4 regions of the Streptomyces sp. RK9 genome follow, and region 3 is predicted to be linked to each of the others. Evidence: riboswitches for the same ligand, from Rfam matches in the RefSeq annotation. Region 3 holds a riboswitch; each other region holds the start of a gene.

Region 1 (3,986 bases), on a different replicon from region 3:
CAGCGAGGTCAGGGAAGGCTTCGCAGGCTGATTCTCGGAGCCGTCCGCTCCGGGACGAGGGGAGGTCTCGCGCCATGTGGGTCGTCATGTTGGCACGGTGGCTGTGGCACCACCTGACGGCCGCGCAAGCCGCCGCCCCGGACGGCTCCCCCGGCTCCCCCGGCGCCCCTGGGGTCCCTGCCCCTGCGGGCGCCGACGGAGCGGGCGAGGCGGACCCGCCGCCGGGCCAGGACCTCACGGCACCCGCCGCCCCCACCCACGTCAACGACCTCATCCGGGAGGGTATGAAGGACCCCGACTTCGCCCGCGAGCTGGACCGGCTCCTCGACCACGAGCACCGGCGCAGCCTGCACTCCCAGGAACTGCAGACGCTCAGCTTCCTCGCCAAGACGGGCTGCGTCTCGCTGTGCCTGGCCGTCGTGGTCGTGACGATCGCACCCGTCGTGATCATCGGCCGGAGCGTCGTCGCGCACTACGACATCAGCCCCTGGCACTTCGCCGTCGTCCTCAGCGGCGTCTGCGGACTGCTCACCGCCGCCGTGGGCTGGGTCGTACGGATCCTCAGGCGCGGCCGCCGCCAGGACCCCGCCGCTCCGGCCGAGCCCCGCCCGCCGGCCGACGGGGCGTCCGCGGACGGACCCGCTCCACGGGCGGGCGCGGGATGAGCGACGCACGGCCCCACACGACACCGGCGGCGACCGCCACGGCGGCGGACGTCGCCAGCCACACGACGAGCCGTAACGGCACGCCCTCGACGAGGAGGGAGGCGAGCGCGCCCGTCAGGGCGGCCACGCAGCCGCAGAGTCCGCAGTACACCACCACGGCGAGCCGCCTGGTGGACGGCGGGACATGCCTGCTCAGTGGCAGCTGCCTGCTCTCAACCCCCATGGTCTCCAGCCTTCCGTGCGCACGCTGGGACAGGTCACTCCACCCCGACTCTCCCCGAGGCCACCGCCCTCACAAACGCACGCCACGCCGGTGGCGTCACGGCCAGGTGCGTCTCGCCGCGGCGGTTGGAGTCACGCACCCACACCCGATCGCCGGGACGGGCCACTTCCACACAATCGCCGCCCGCCGTGGCGGTGTAACTGCTCTTGAACCACTGCGCTGCCGGTAAGTACGCGTCGGCCACACCGCCCCCTTGCCCCGTGCGCTCACAAGAGTCGGCGTCGCCCGAGCGGGTCCGCATGCCGCGCCGCTCTCCTGCTGTCATGTTCAAGTTTACGAACGGGCGTTGCTCCCGCCTAGCCGTAAACCGGCCCCCGGAACCTTCCGTGTGGAGCTCCGCACACTCTCCCGTCGCAGGTCAACAGCGAGTTGACGGGCGTCGTGGGCCGTGGTGGACTGCCGGAGCCATTTACGGCGGCAGGAGAGGAAGCCGGTGCGAATCCGGCGCGGTCCCGCCACTGTCACCGGGCGATCCGACGCGATCCCCGGGAGCCAGGAACTCTCGCCGCCGATCTCGTCGAACCAGGGCGCGGAAACCCTGAGTGAGGACATATCGCCATGCGCGGCCGCCCGTTGCCGTCCCCTGCTCCGCCCGGGGCCCCGTCGCGGCCGAGAGCCCTCCGCCGCGTGTCGGCGGGCTGACCCCCATGTGTGCCGATCGCGACTTCGCGTACGGCGCCGCCGCCGGACTCCTCGGTGACCTGCTGCTCGGCGATCCTCGCCGCGGGCATCCGGTCGCCGCGTTCGGGCGTGCGGCGGGGGCCGTCGAGCGGGTGCTGTGGCGCGACCACCGCGGGTGGGGCGCGCTGCACACCCTGGTGTGCGCCGGGGGCGCCGTCGGCGCCGGTGCGCTCGCTTCTTTCGCCGTACGCCGCTCGCGTGCCGCTTCCGTCGGGCTGACCGCCGCCGCGGCCTGGGCCGTCGTCGGCGGGACCTCCCTCGCGCGGGAGGCGCGCGCCATCGGGGGCGCCCTCGCCGCGGGGGACGTGGACGTCGCCCGGGAGCGGCTGCCCCATCTGTGCGGGCGTGATCCCGCGGCGCTCGACGCCGACGGGATCGCCCGGGCCGTCGTCGAGTCCGTCGCCGAGAACACGTCCGACGCCGTCGTGGGGGCGTTGGTGTGGGGGGCCGTCGGGGGTGTGCCGGGGCTTTTGGGGTTCCGGGCCGTCAACACGCTCGACGCGATGGTCGGGCACCGGTCCCCGCGCCATCTGCGGTACGGGTGGGCTTCTGCTCGGCTCGATGATGTCGCCGGGTGGCCCGGGGCTCGGCTCACCGGCGTGCTCGCCGTGGTCGCCGGGGGGTCCCCTCGGGGGGCGGTGCGGGCTTGGCGGGCCGACGCCTCGAAGCATCCCAGCCCCAATGCCGGGGTCGTCGAGGCCTCCTTCGCGGGGGCGTTGGGGGTGCGGCTCGGGGGGACCTTGTCCTACGCGGGGCGGGTTGAGCATCGGCCTGTCCTCAACGGCGAGGGGCGGGCTGTCGCCGTGGGCGACATCGAGCGGGCCGTGAAGTTGTCCCGGAGGGTCGGGTGGCTCGCCCTGGGTGTTGCTGTGGCCGCTGACCTTGCACGGGGTGCACGCGCGACCAAGCGGCACCCGGCGCCGTGGGCTGTGCCCACCCGTCCCGCCCTGCGGGACGATCGCCCACAGCGGGAGACGGCAGGCAATCGGCTGCCGGAGCAGCACGGGCAGCCCGCGCCACATGCGCAGTCACAGCGACCTGGAGGTGGCGCGTGAGCGGTGGGCTGTTGGTTGCCGGGACCACCTCCGACGCCGGGAAGAGTGTGGTCACCGCCGGGATTTGTCGGTGGCTCTCCCGCAAGGGAGTCTCCGTCGCGCCGTTCAAGGCGCAGAACATGTCCCTGAACTCGTTCGTCACTCGGGAAGGGGCCGAGATCGGGCGGGCGCAGGCCATGCAGGCGCAGGCCGCTCGGGTGGAGCCCAGTGCGCTGATGAATCCCGTGCTGTTGAAGCCGGGGAGCGACCGGTCGAGTCAGGTCGTGCTCATGGGGAAGCCGGTGGGCGAGATGAGTGCCCGGGGCTATCACGGGGGCCGGCAGGAGGCGTTGCTCGACACCGTCGTGGGATGCCTGGAGGAGCTTCGGGGCACGTATGACGCCGTGATCTGCGAAGGGGCGGGGAGTCCCGCCGAGATCAACCTCCGGCGGACCGACATCGTGAACATGGGGATCGCGCGGGCCGCCCGCTTCCCGGTCGTCGTGGTCGGGGACATCGACCGCGGGGGTGTGTTCGCGTCGTTCTTCGGGACCGTGGCGCTGCTGAGCCCCGCCGATCAGGAACTCGTCGCGGGCTTCCTCGTCAACAAGTTCCGCGGGGACGTGTCGCTGCTCGAACCCGGCCTCGACATGCTGCGCGACCTCACCGGGCGGAGCACCTTCGGCGTGCTGCCGTTCCGGCACGGGCTCGGCATCGACGAGGAGGACGGTCTTCGGGTCTCGCTGCGCGGGGCGGTGCGGGAGTCCGTCGTGGCGGCGCCCGTCGGCGCGGACGTGCTGCGGATCGCCGTGTGCGCGGTGCCGCTGATGTCCAACTTCACCGACGTGGACGCGCTCGCGGCCGAACCCGGCGTCGTGGTGCGGTTCGTGGACCGGGCCGAGGAACTCGTCGACGCGGACCTCGTCGTCGTACCGGGAACGCGCGGAACCGTGCACGCCCTGGAGTGGTTGCGCGAGCGCGGGCTCGCGGACGCGCTGGCGCGCCGGGCCGCCGAGGGCCGGCCGGTCCTCGGGATCTGCGGCGGCTTCCAGGTGCTCGGGGAGCGGATCGAGGACGACGTCGAGTCGCGGGCCGGGACCGTGGACGGGCTCGGGCTGCTGCCCGTACGGGTCACGTTCCGGCGGGAGAAGACCCTGGCGCGGCCCGTCGGCGAGGCGCTCGGTGAGCACGTCGAGGGGTACGAGATCCATCACGGCGTCGCCGAGGTCCTGGGCGGGGACCCCTTCCTGGACGGGTGTCGGGTGGGGGCCGTGTGGGGCACCCACTGGCACGGGTCGCTGGAGAGCGACGCGTTCCGGCGCC
Region 2 (3,986 bases), on a different replicon from region 3:
GCCCTCGGCTCCGCGCTCGCCCTCTTCATGTACCCGCACTCGATCACGGCGACGCTGTCCTCGCGCAGCCGCGACGTGATCCGGCGCAACACCACCATCCTGCCGCTGTACTCGCTGATGCTCGGCCTGCTCGCGCTGCTCGGGTTCATGGCGATCGCGGCCGGAGTGAAGGTCGAGAACGGGCAGTTGGCGATCCCGCAGCTGTTCGAGGACATGTTCCCGGACTGGTTCACGGGCGTCGCCTTCGCGGCCATCGGCATCGGCGCGCTCGTCCCGGCCGCCATCATGTCCATCGCGGCCGCGAATCTCTTCACCCGCAACATCTACAAGGACTTCATCAGGCCCGACGCGACACCCGCCCAGGAGACGAAGGTCTCCAAGCTGGTCTCGCTCCTGGTGAAGGTGGGCGCGCTCGCCTTCGTCCTCACCATGGACAAGACGGTCGCCATCAACTTCCAGCTCCTCGGCGGCATCTGGATCCTGCAGACCATGCCCGCCCTGGTCGGCGGCCTGTTCACGCGCTGGTTCCACCGGTGGGCGCTGCTCGCGGGATGGGCGGTCGGCATGATCTACGGGACGGTCGCCGCGTACGGGGTCGCCTCGCCGACGCAGAAGCACTTCGGCGGCTCGTCCAAGGAGATCCCGGGCATCGGTGAGATCGGCTACATCGGCCTGACCGCGTTCGTCCTGAACGTCGTCGTGACCGTCGTCCTCACCTTCGTCCTGCGGGCCGCGGGCGCCCCCGACGGCGTCGACGAGACGTCCCCGGAGGACTACACCGCGGACGCCGGCGACAAGGGCGTGGCGGTCGAACTGCCGAAGGTGGGTGCCGGGCACTGACGCCCGGGGCCCCGGCCCCGCCTGGAGGCCGCCGCGTCCCCGCCCGGGGCGCGGCGGCCTTCGCCGTGCCGCCTCCGGCCCCGAACCGGCGTACGAAAGAATGGGCCCATGCCGCGCACTCACCTCCTGCTCCCCGCCGCCCTGCTGCTGCTCGCGCCCCTCGCCCTCACCGGGTGCGGCACCGAGACCGCCGGGTCCGAGAACAGGGCCTCCGAGGACGCGGGCTCCGGCGCCGGATCGACGCCCTCCCGGGCCGACCTGGAGGACCGCGCCCGCGCCGCCCAGACCCGGACGGCGCACGTGTACGTGACCGAGGCCGACGGGTTCACGCTGGCGGAGCAGTCCGTGGGCGTCCTCGGGGACGACGGCTTCCAGGCGGTGTACGTGGCGAGGAAGGGCGGCGCGCAGATCAAGGTCGGCGTGGAGCGGGGCACCGTCGACGACACGTCCTGCCGAGGCCTCCACCCGCCCGCGAAGCGCTGCGAGAAGGACGGCAAGGGCTGGTACCGCACGCCGGGCCCCGGCGCGCCCGACAGCACCGACGCGTCCGGCTCCTGGCACGCGTACGCCCGCTCCGAGCACGGCCTGCGCATCCAGCTCTCCGCCGACCCCGCCCTCGTGGACCGCGACACGCTGCGCGCCGCCGCCGAGGAGGCGCACCGCGCGGACGCGGCCGAGCTGGACGCCGTACTGCCGAAGAAGACCTCCCCCGCGACGCCGGTGGAGCGCGGCGACATCCCCCGCGACGGCGACGGCGCGCCCCAGGACCCGCCGGGCGCGGGTGGCTGAACGCCCCCTCGGAATGCCACGCCCCGCCCCCGAGTTGAGGTTCAGGGCGCCCCGTCGCGCGACAGCGCCACTACCCTCCGACACAACATCTAGGGGTGGCACCGAAAGCCAGCACAAGATGTATGCTCGTCCTCGCTGTCGCCGCAGGGGAATCCGGTGCAAGTCCGGAACTGTCCCGCAACGGTGTACTGGTACGCATTTGTGCGCTCGCGCCCGCAACATGCGCCGGTGAGTCCGACGACCTGCCGACAGCGCACCTGGACCGTCCGGTCCCGGTGCCAGAGACGTCCGGGCCTCGCGGAATGGGTTGGTGGACGCGGAGTCGCCCCTGCGCGGGCGCGTCCGTGCCGTCCTGCCCCCTCGAAGGCCCAGAGCCGAGCGAGGGAGAGCACCACGTGACCATCGCGCCCGCCGAACCCGCGTCAGCGCAGGCCGCCGAGCAGGCCGAGGCCCAGCAGGCCGCGCAGACCACCGACGGACCGGGGACCGCCCTGCTGCGCGTCCTGACCGACCTCACCGCCGACCTCCCCGACGCCGACCCCGGCCGGGTCGCCGCCGCCGCGCTGCGCGGCCGTTCGGCGAAGGCCGACGAGGTGGAGCTGCGGGAGCTCGCGATCGAGGCGGCCGCCGGCCTCATCTCCGAGGACCCCGCGTACTCGCAGCTCGCGGCCCGGCTCCTGACCATCGGCATCCGCGAGGAAGCCGCCTCGCAGGGCGTCACGTCGTTCTCCAAGTCCGTCGCCGTCGGCCACCGCGAGGGCCTGATCGCGGACCGCACCGCCGAGTTCGCCACGCTGCACGCGGAGCACCTCGACGGCCTCGTGGACGCCGCGCTCGCCGACGGCGCCGACCGCCGCTTCGGCTACTTCGGCCTGCGCACCCTGCACAGCCGCTACTTGCTCCGGCACCCGATCACCCGCAAGGTCGTCGAGACCCCGCAGCACTTCATGCTGCGCGTGGCCGCCGGTCTCGCCGAGGACGCCTCCGAGCGGGCCCTGGACGAGGTCGCCGCGCTCTACCGCCTGATGAGCCGTCTGGACTACCTGCCGTCCTCGCCGACGCTCTTCAACTCCGGCACCCGGCACCCGCAGATGTCGTCCTGCTACCTCCTGGACTCGCCGCTCGACGAGCTGGACTCGATCTACGACCGCTACCACCAGGTCGCGCGGCTCTCCAAGCACGCCGGCGGCATCGGGCTCTCGTACTCCCGTATCCGCTCGCGCGGCTCCCTGATCCGCGGCACCAACGGGCACTCCAACGGCATCGTGCCGTTCCTGAAGACGCTCGACGCCTCCGTCGCCGCCGTGAACCAGGGCGGCCGCCGCAAGGGCGCCGCCGCGGTCTATCTGGAGACCTGGCACTCCGACATCGAGGAGTTCCTGGAGCTGCGGGACAACACCGGCGAGGACGCCCGGCGCACCCACAACCTGAACCTGGCGCACTGGATCCCCGACGAGTTCATGCGCCGCGTCGCCGCCGACCAGCCGTGGTCGCTGTTCTCCCCGGCCGACGTGCCCGAGCTCGTCGACCTGTGGGGCGAGCAGTTCGACGCCGCGTACAAGAAGGCGGAGGCGGCCGGTCTCGCGCAGAAGACCATCCCCGCCCGTGAGCTGTACGGCCGGATGATGCGCACCCTCGCGCAGACCGGCAACGGCTGGATGACCTTCAAGGACACCGCCAACCGCACGGCCAACCAGACCGCCGAGCCCGGCCACACCGTCCACTCCTCCAACCTCTGCACGGAGATCCTGGAGGTCACGGACGACGGCGAGACGGCCGTGTGCAACCTGGGTTCGGTGAACCTGGGCGCGTTCGTCGACACGGCGAGCGGCGACATCGACTGGGAGCGGCTCGACGCCACCGTGCGCACGGCCGTCACCTTCCTCGACCGCGTCGTGGACATCAACTTCTACCCGACCGAGCAGGCCGGGCGCTCCAACGCCAAGTGGCGGCCCGTGGGCCTCGGCGCGATGGGCCTCCAGGACGTCTTCTTCCAGCTGAAGCTGCCGTTCGACTCGCCCGAGGCGCGCGCCCTTTCCACCCGCATCGCCGAGCGCATCATGCTCGCTTCGTACGAGGCGTCCGCCGACCTCGCCGAGCGCCCCCAAGCACCTTCGACAGGCTCCGGTGCAGGGGGGACCCCCATCGGCCCCTTCCCCGCCTGGGAGAAGACCCGCACCGCGCGCGGCGTCCTGCACCCCGACCACTACGACGTCGAGCTGACCTGGCCCGACCGCTGGGCGGCCCTGCGGGAACGTATCGGCAGGACGGGCATGCGCAACTCGCTGCTCCTCGCCATCGCGCCGACCGCCACCATCGCGTCCATCGCGGGCGTGTACGAGTGCATCGAGCCGCAG
Region 3 (3,986 bases):
TGGCGACGCGGCGGGCGCGGGCCTTGACCCCGGCGTCCGCCAGGTCGTCGCCGTCGAGCAGGACCCGGCCGCCGGTGGGCTTGAGCGCCCCGTACACACAGCGGAGCAGTGTCGTCTTGCCGCTGCCGTTGGGGCCGACCAGGCCCACTGTCTCGCCTGCGGAGACGGCGAGTGAGACGGCGTCCACCAGGCGGCGGCCCGACGGGGTCTCGTACGTGAGGTTCTCGGTGCGCAGCAGGGGCCCGGGGCCCGGCGCTTCCGTACGTGGATTCATGCCTCCGCCCCCTCCCGCGTCCGCCCCCGCCGCAGCAGCCACAAGAAGAACGGGCCGCCCGTGAGCGCCGTGAGCACGCCCACCGGGATGTCCTGCGGCGCCGCCACCGTGCGGGCCGCGAGGTCCGCCACCACCAGGAACACCGCCCCCATCAGCGCCGCCACCGGAAGCAGCACCCGGTGCGCCGCGCCCACCAGCATCCGGGCCGCGTGCGGAACCATCAGGCCGACGAAGCCGATGGCCCCGCTGTGCGCGACGAGTACGCCGGTCACCAGCGAGGTCAGGACGAAGACGCCCGCGCGGAACCTGGCCGTGTCCAGGCCGAGGACCGTCGCGCCCTCCTCGCCGACCAGGAGCAGGTCCAGGGGGCGGGCCAGGGCGATCAGCAGCGCCGTGCCGACGGCCAGGACCGTCACCGGCAGCGCGAGCATGTCCCAGCGGGCGCTGCCGAGGCCGCCCAGGGTCCAGTACAGGACTTCCTTCAGGTGGTCGGCGCGGGCCGAGACGACCAGGATCAGGCTGGTCAGGGCCGCCAGGACGTACGAGACGGCCACGCCCGCGAGGATCAGGCGGGTCGTCGTGAAGCCGCCGCCCGGCTCCCTGGCCAGGGCGTACACCACCAGCAGCGCAAGGAACGCGCCCGCGAAGGACGCCGACGGGATCGTCACCGTGGTCGCCATGCCCGCGCCCAGGCCGAGCACGATCACCGAGACCGCCGCCGCGGAGGCGCCCGAGGAGACGCCCAGGAGGAAGGGGTCCGCGAGGGGGTTGCGGACGAGGGCCTGGAGGGTGGTGCCGACCACCGCCAGGCCCGCGCCCACGGCCGCGCCGAGGATGACCCGTGGGAGGCGGACGTCGAGGACGATCGTGCGGAACGGGGAGGGGTCGGCGTTGCCCGTGAGGATCTGGACCACGTCGGCCGTGGGGATTCTGACGGAGCCCAGGGCCAGGGCGGCGAGGCTCGCTGCCGCGAGGGCGAGGGTGAGCGCGGCTATGACGGCGGTGAAGCGGAGGCCGGTGCGTCCCTCGGGTGGGACGGGTGCCCGCCGATCGGCCTTCGGCCTCGTCCTCAAACGCCGGACGGGCTGAAACTCGCCGCCCCGAGACCGCAGCCTGCTCACCGCAACTGCTCCGCCAGCTTCCGCACCGCCCCCGGCGCCCGCACCCCAAGGACCACGTCCGACAGCGGCAGCACCGCGAACCGCTTGTTCTTGATGGCCGGGACGTCCTTGAGGGCCGGGTCGTCCAGGAGGCGCTTCTTCTTCTGGGCGACCGTGGACGCGCCGTAGTCGTAGATGACGATGACGTCGGGGCGGCGCTCGACGACCGTCTCCCAGGAGGCGTCGCCGAAGGACTTGTCGAGGTCGGACATCACGTTGCGGCCGCCCGCGCGCTCGATGATGTCGTTGCCGATGCCGCGGCCGCCCGCGGTGAACGCCGTCTTGTCGCCGCTGTCGTAGACGAAGACGGCGGGCTTCTTGCCGCCGTCGGCGGACTGCTTCGCGGTGGCGGCGAGTTCGGCCTTCGCGTCGCGCACCCACTTGTCCGCCCGGTCCCGGACTCCGAACGTCGCGCCCGCCTCGCGCACCTCGCGGTACACGTCGTCCATCGTGACGGGCTTCTTGGCGCAGCCCTCGATGTTCAGGCGGGACTTGATGCCGGACTTGGCGAGGGCGTCGCGGGAGCGGCCGTCGCCCGCCGCGAAGGCGCTCGCGTAACCGCCGTACACGAAGTCGGGGTTGGCGGCGAGCAGCTTCTCGTAGGAGGGGTACTCCTTGGCGATGACGGGCGTCGCCTCGTACGCCTTCTTGTACTTGGGGAGCACCTTGTCGTCGAGGTAGGCGGTGCCGGCGATGCGGTCCTTGAGGCCCAGTTCGAGGAGGATCTCCGTCACGTGCTGGTTCATGGTGACCGCGCGCTTCGGTGGTGCGTCGAAGGTCGTCTTCGTCCCGCAGTTGGTGACGGTGTACGGGAATCCGGCGGCCTTGCCGTCGGCCTTCCCGGAGTCGTCGTCGCCGGAGGACGAGGCCGACGGGGACGCTGAGCACGCGGTGAGCGGCAGCAGGATCGCCGCCGTGGCGAGCAGGGCGCGGGTACGCATGGGGTGCGGGCCTCCTCCAGGGGATTTCCGCGTCCCCTGAGTGCATGTGGAGGAGGCGGCAGGTCAGTTCCTGACTCCCGGGCGCGCGGGGCGCGGCCGGTCACAGTGGCGGGACCGCGCCGGATTTCCACCGGCTTCCTGGGTCCTGCCGCCTCGAGGGTCGTAAAGCTCGCGCTCAGTATGCCTGGACGACCCTGACGTCCTCCTCCTCGACCTCGCCCTCGACGATCCGGAACGAGCGGAACTGGAAGGGGCCCGCGTCGTCGGTGTCGGCGGTGGAGACGAGGACGTAGTGGGCACCCGGCTCGTTGGCGTACGAGATGTCGGTGCGGGAGGGGTAGGCCTCGGTCGCGGTGTGCGAGTGGTAGATGATCACCGGCTCCTCGTCGCGGTCGTCCAGATCGCGGTAGAGCTTGAGCAGGTCGGTCGAGTCGAACTCGTAGAACGTGGGCGAGCGGGCCGCGTTGAGCATCGGGACGAAGCGCTCGGGGCGGTCGCTGCCCGCCGGGCCCGCGACGACGCCGCACGCCTCGTCGGGGTGGTCCTGGCGCGCGTGCGCGACGATCTGGTCGTGGAGGGCCTGGGTGATGGTCAGCATGTCGGCCAGGATAAGCAGCGGGGCGGCCCCGTACCGAAGTGTGGTACGGGGCCGCCCGCATGCTGGACAGATGGTGTCCGGGGTCAGTCCTTGGTGACCGGTGCGGCATCCGTGGCGCCCTCGACGCCCTGGCCGGTGTGCACGCGCTTCTTGAAGGCCGCGGCCTCCGGGTTGCGGCTCTTGAGGACCAGGTAGGACACGCACAGGATCGCGGCCCAGATGGGGGCGCAGTACAGCGAGATCCGGGCGTCCTTGTCGATGCCCATCATCACGATGACCATGCCGATGAAGGCGAGGGCGAACCAGCTCGTGTACGGGGCGCCCGGCGCGCGGAAGGTGGACTGCGGGACGAGACCGCGGTCGGCCTTGCGGCGGTAGTTGATCTGGGAGACCAGGATCATGATCCAGGCCCACATGCCGGAGATGGTCGCGAAGGAGACGACGTAGTTGAACGCCTCGCCCGGCCACTGGTAGTTGATCCACACGCCGACGAGCATCAGCGCGGCGGAGGCGGTGGTGCCGACCAGCGGCAGGCCGTTCTTGGTGAGCTTGGTGAAGAACTTCGGGCCCTGGCCGTTGAGCGCGAGGTCGCGCAGCATGCGGCCGGTGGAGTACATGCCCGAGTTGCAGGAGGAGAGGGCGGCGGTCAGGACCACGAAGTTCACGATCGCGGCGCCGACGCCGAGGCCCATCTTCTCGAAGGCGGCGACGAACGGCGAGACGCCCGGCTGGAAGTGCGTCCACGGCACGACCGAGAGGATCATGATCAGGGCGCCGACGTAGAAGACGGCGATGCGCCACGGCACGGTGTTGATCGCCTTGGGCAGGGTCTTCTTCGGGTCCTTGGACTCGCCCGCGGTGACGCCGACCAGCTCGACGGCGAGGAAGGCGAACATCACGATCTGCAGCGTCATCAGCGTGTTGCCGATGCCGTTGGGGAAGAAGCCGCCGTTGTCCCACAGGTGCGAGACGGACGCGGAGTCACCGGCGTCGGAGAAGCCGATGGTGAGGAT
Region 4 (3,986 bases), on a different replicon from region 3:
AGCAGTACGGGCACCGTGAGCGGGCGGGAGTCGTGCTCCATCTGGTTCAGATAGCTCGGCGAGATGGCGAGGGTCCTGGCCAGGTCGGCCTGGCTCATGCGGCGTTCCTCGCGCAGGCGTCGCAGCCGCGCTCCCGCGTACGTCTTGCTCACTCGTGGCTCCCGTCCGACTCACTCATCCGAGGCTCCCTTCCTGTCGGGCACGCCCGCGATCGTAGTCACGCAGACTCGCCCCGCCAGCATTAACAGAGTTGGCAGAACCGCTGCGGAAGATTCGCAGAAGTTGGCACGCCTCCTCGCTTGCTGGCACTGAGTGCCGATGCCACAGTCGAACCGCGGCCCGCCGGACTCCGTCGGGCGGAGCGGAACCGGGGCGCGAACTCAAGCCCTGACGTCGGAGATCCCGGCCCTTCCGCCCGACTCGGCAGCATTGCTCACCTGTCCACGCACGGATCCGGTGGGCCGCACCCCAGATTGTTCAGGCACTCAGTGCCAGATGTTCGCACAGTTCACGAATCTCCGGGAGACGGTCATGGCACAGGCAGGGACGACGACGGCGACGGCCGAGGAGCTCGCGCGGCGGTGGGCGACCGACCCGCGGTGGCAGGGGATCGAGCGCACGTACAGCGCCGCGGACGTCGTGCGGCTGTCCGGCAGCGTCCGCGAGGAGCACACCCTGGCCCGGCGCGGCGCCGAACGGCTGTGGCGCCAACTGCACGAGCTGGACTACGTGCACGCCCTCGGCGCGCTGACCGGCGGCCAGGCGGTGCAGCAGGTCAAGGCGGGGCTGCAGGCGATCTACCTGTCCGGCTGGCAGGTGGCCGCCGACGCCAACCAGGCCGGGCACACCTACCCCGACCAGTCGCTCTACCCGGCCAACTCCGTGCCGCAGGTGGTCCGCCGCATCAACAACGCGCTGCTGCGCGCCGACCAGATCGCCACCAGCGAGGGCGACTCCGCCGTGGACTGGCTGGCCCCGATCGTGGCCGACGCCGAGGCCGGGTTCGGCGGCCCCCTGAACGCCTTCGAGCTGACCAAGGCGATGATCGCGGCGGGCGCGGCCGGCATCCACTACGAGGACCAGCTCGCCTCCGAGAAGAAGTGCGGCCACCTCGGCGGCAAGGTCCTCGTCCCCACCGCCCAGCACGTCCGCACCCTCAACGCGGCCCGCCTCGCCGCCGACATCGCCGATGTGCCGACCCTGATCGTGGCCCGCACCGACGCGCTCGCCGCCAACCTCCTCACCAGCGACGTCGACGAGCGCGACGCCGAGTTCGTGACCGGCGAGCGCACCGCCGAGGGCTTCTACCGGGTCCGGAACGGCATGGCCCCCGTCATCGCGCGCGGCCTCGCCTACGCCCCGTACGCCGACCTCATCTGGGTCGAGACCGGCACCCCCGACCTCGCCCAGGCCCGCGAGTTCGCGGAGGCCCTCCACGCCGAGCACCCCGACCAGATGCTGGCCTACAACTGCTCGCCCTCCTTCAACTGGAAGGCCGCGCTCGACGACGACCAGATCGCCAAGTTCCAGCGCGAACTGGGCGCCATGGGCTACAAGTTCCAGTTCATCACCCTGGCCGGTTTCCACTCCCTCAACCACGGCATGTTCGACCTCGCCCGCGGCTACGCCGACCACGGCATGACCGCGTACGTCGACCTGCAGGAGAAGGAGTTCGCCGCGCAGGAGCACGGCTTCACCGCCGTCAAGCACCAGCGCGAGGTCGGCACCGGCTACTTCGACCTGGTGTCCACCGCGGTCAACCCGGCCTCCTCCACCACCGCGCTCTCCGGCTCCACCGAAGAAGAGCAGTTCCACTAGGACGTGCCGAGGTCGGGGCCGTGCGGGCGTGCGCCCAAACGACCCCGACCCGTGTCTCATCTCACGTTCCGGAATGTGAACACCGCTGCCCAGGAGCGCGTCCACCCTCTAATCTGACGCGTGCAGCTGGTTCGCCCTGTCCGCCAGGCAGGCGCGTCGTAAGAGGGAACCCGGTGGGAATCCGGGACTGCCCCGCAGCGGTGAGTGGGAACGACCACCGTCATGAGCACTGGATCCGGCCGCGGATCCGGGAAGCGACGGTCAGTAGGTGTCCGCCTCGGCGGACGTGCCCGCGAGTCCGAAGACCTGCCCGTTGCCCGTACGTGACCGATCGCGTGCGGATATCCCGGTGACCTCGTGGGCGGGTCGGCGTGCATACAGGCGGAGCACCGTGCCAGTGGCGTGTGTGCGGTCCGTCCTGTTCGTCATCCCTTCGCGTCCGTGTCCCGTCCCGGGATTCTCAGGAGTCATCTCGCGAAGGAGATTTCCGTGACAGCGAAGTCCGCAGCCGCGGCAGCACGGGCCACCGTGTACGGCTACCCCCGTCAGGGCGCAGGCCGTGAACTCAAGAAGGCGATCGAGGGGTACTGGAAGGGCCGCGTCACCGCACAAGCCCTGAAGGAGACCGCGACGGAGCTGCGCCGCTCCACCTGGCAGCGCCTCGCGGCGGCCGGTGTCCACGAGGTGCCGACCGGCGACTTCTCGTACTACGACCACGTCCTGGACACGAGTGTCATGGTCGGCGCCGTTCCTCAGCGGCACCGCTCCGCCGTCGACGCCGACGCCCTCGACGGCTACTTCGCCATGGCCCGCGGCACCCAGGACGTGGCGCCGCTCGAGATGACCAAGTGGTTCGACACCAACTACCACTACCTCGTGCCGGAGCTCGGCCCCGACACCGTCTTCAGCGCCGACTCCACCAAGCAGGTCGCCGAGCTGAAGGAGGCCCTCGCGCTCGGCCTCGCCGCCCGTCCGGTCCTGGTCGGCCCCGTCACGTATCTGCTGCTCGCCAAGCCCGCCCCGGGCGTCGCCGCGGACTTCGAGCCGCTGACCCTCCTGGACCGGCTCCTTCCGGTGTACGCGGAGGTCATCGCCGACCTGCGCGCGGCCGGCGCCGCATGGGTGCAGCTCGACGAGCCCGCCCTCGTCCAGGACCGCACCCCGGCCGACCTCAACGCCGCCGAGCGCGCCTACCGCGACCTCGGCGCCCTCACCGACCGGCCGAAGCTGCTCGTCGCCTCCTACTTCGACCGGCTCGGCGACGCCCTGCCGGTCCTGGCGAAGGCCCCGATCGACGGGCTCGCCCTCGACTTCACGGACGCGGCCGCCGCCAACCTCGACGCGCTCGCCTCAGTGGGCGGCCTGCCCGGCAAGCGCCTCGTCGCCGGTGTCGTCAACGGCCGCAACATCTGGATCAACGACCTGGAGAAGTCCCTGGCCACCCTGGGGACGCTCCTGGGCCTCGCCGACCGGGTCGACGTCGCCGCCTCCTGCTCCCTCCTGCACGTCCCGATCGACGCCGCCGCCGAGCGCGACATCGACCCGCAGATCCTGCGCTGGCTCGCGTTCGCCCAGCAGAAGACCGGCGAGATCGTCACCCTGGCCAAGGGCCTCGCGCAGGGTACGGACACCATCGCCGCCGAACTCGCCGCCAACCGGGCCGACCTGGCCTCGCGCGCCGGTTCTGCGATCACCCACGACCCGGCCGTCCGGGCCAGGGCCGCGGCCGTCACCGACGCCGACGGCCGTCGCTCGCAGCCGTACACCGCGCGGGCGACCGCCCAGCGCGCCCACCTCGGCCTGCCGCTGCTTCCCACGACCACCATCGGCTCGTTCCCGCAGACCACGGAGTTGCGCGCGGCCCGCGCCGACCTGCGCGCGGGGCGCATCGACACCGCCGGGTACGAGCAGCGCATCGAGAACGAGATCCGCGAGGTCATCTCCTTCCAGGAGAAGACCGGCATCGACGTCCTGGTGCACGGCGAGCCCGAACGCAACGACATGGTGCAGTACTTCGCCGAGCAGCTCACCGGCTACCTGGCCACACAGCACGGCTGGGTCCAGTCGTACGGCACCCGCTATGTCCGCCCGCCGGTCCTGGCCGGCGACATCTCCCGGCCCGAGCCGATGACGGTGCGCTGGACGTCGTACGCCAACTCCCTGACGGA

The links. Region 3 has a riboswitch for cobalamin ahead of AB6L24_RS39455 (ABC transporter substrate-binding protein). Riboswitches for the same ligand answer to the same signal wherever they lie in the genome.
Region 1: linked by a shared signal. The riboswitch ahead of AB6L24_RS10610 (cobalamin biosynthesis protein) and the one ahead of AB6L24_RS39455 (ABC transporter substrate-binding protein) in region 3 are both predicted to bind cobalamin.
Region 2: linked by a shared signal. The riboswitch ahead of AB6L24_RS31560 (ribonucleoside-diphosphate reductase subunit alpha) and the one ahead of AB6L24_RS39455 (ABC transporter substrate-binding protein) in region 3 are both predicted to bind cobalamin.
Region 4: linked by a shared signal. The riboswitch ahead of metE (5-methyltetrahydropteroyltriglutamate--homocysteine S-methyltransferase) and the one ahead of AB6L24_RS39455 (ABC transporter substrate-binding protein) in region 3 are both predicted to bind cobalamin.

What each region holds. Positions count from the first base shown of each region.
Region 1 covers NZ_CP173703.1:2,626,831-2,630,816, reverse strand. Annotated here, with positions in the region: gene AB6L24_RS10625 (helix-turn-helix domain-containing protein) at 1-31, shown strand, start outside; gene AB6L24_RS10620 (hypothetical protein) at 75-665, shown strand; gene AB6L24_RS10615 (DUF397 domain-containing protein) at 923-1,189, opposite strand; cobalamin riboswitch at 1,332-1,473, shown strand; partial or broken gene AB6L24_RS10610 (cobalamin biosynthesis protein) at 1,596-2,531, shown strand; gene AB6L24_RS10605 (cobyric acid synthase) at 2,681-3,986, shown strand, end outside.
Region 2 covers NZ_CP173704.1:2,540,690-2,544,675, reverse strand. Annotated here, with positions in the region: gene mctP (monocarboxylate uptake permease MctP) at 1-840, shown strand, start outside; gene AB6L24_RS31565 (hypothetical protein) at 949-1,629, shown strand; cobalamin riboswitch at 1,735-1,894, shown strand; gene AB6L24_RS31560 (ribonucleoside-diphosphate reductase subunit alpha) at 2,025-3,986, shown strand, end outside.
Region 3 covers NZ_CP173705.1:439,690-443,675, forward strand. Annotated here, with positions in the region: gene AB6L24_RS39445 (ABC transporter ATP-binding protein) at 1-274, opposite strand, end outside; gene AB6L24_RS39450 (FecCD family ABC transporter permease) at 271-1,347, opposite strand; gene AB6L24_RS39455 (ABC transporter substrate-binding protein) at 1,392-2,375, opposite strand; cobalamin riboswitch at 2,415-2,543, opposite strand; gene AB6L24_RS39460 (Mov34/MPN/PAD-1 family protein) at 2,551-2,973, opposite strand; gene AB6L24_RS39465 (amino acid permease) at 3,057-3,986, opposite strand, start outside.
Region 4 covers NZ_CP173703.1:4,631,378-4,635,363, reverse strand. Annotated here, with positions in the region: gene AB6L24_RS19050 (short-chain fatty acyl-CoA regulator family protein) at 1-152, opposite strand, end outside; gene aceA (isocitrate lyase) at 532-1,818, shown strand; cobalamin riboswitch at 1,929-2,147, shown strand; gene metE (5-methyltetrahydropteroyltriglutamate--homocysteine S-methyltransferase) at 2,308-3,986, shown strand, end outside.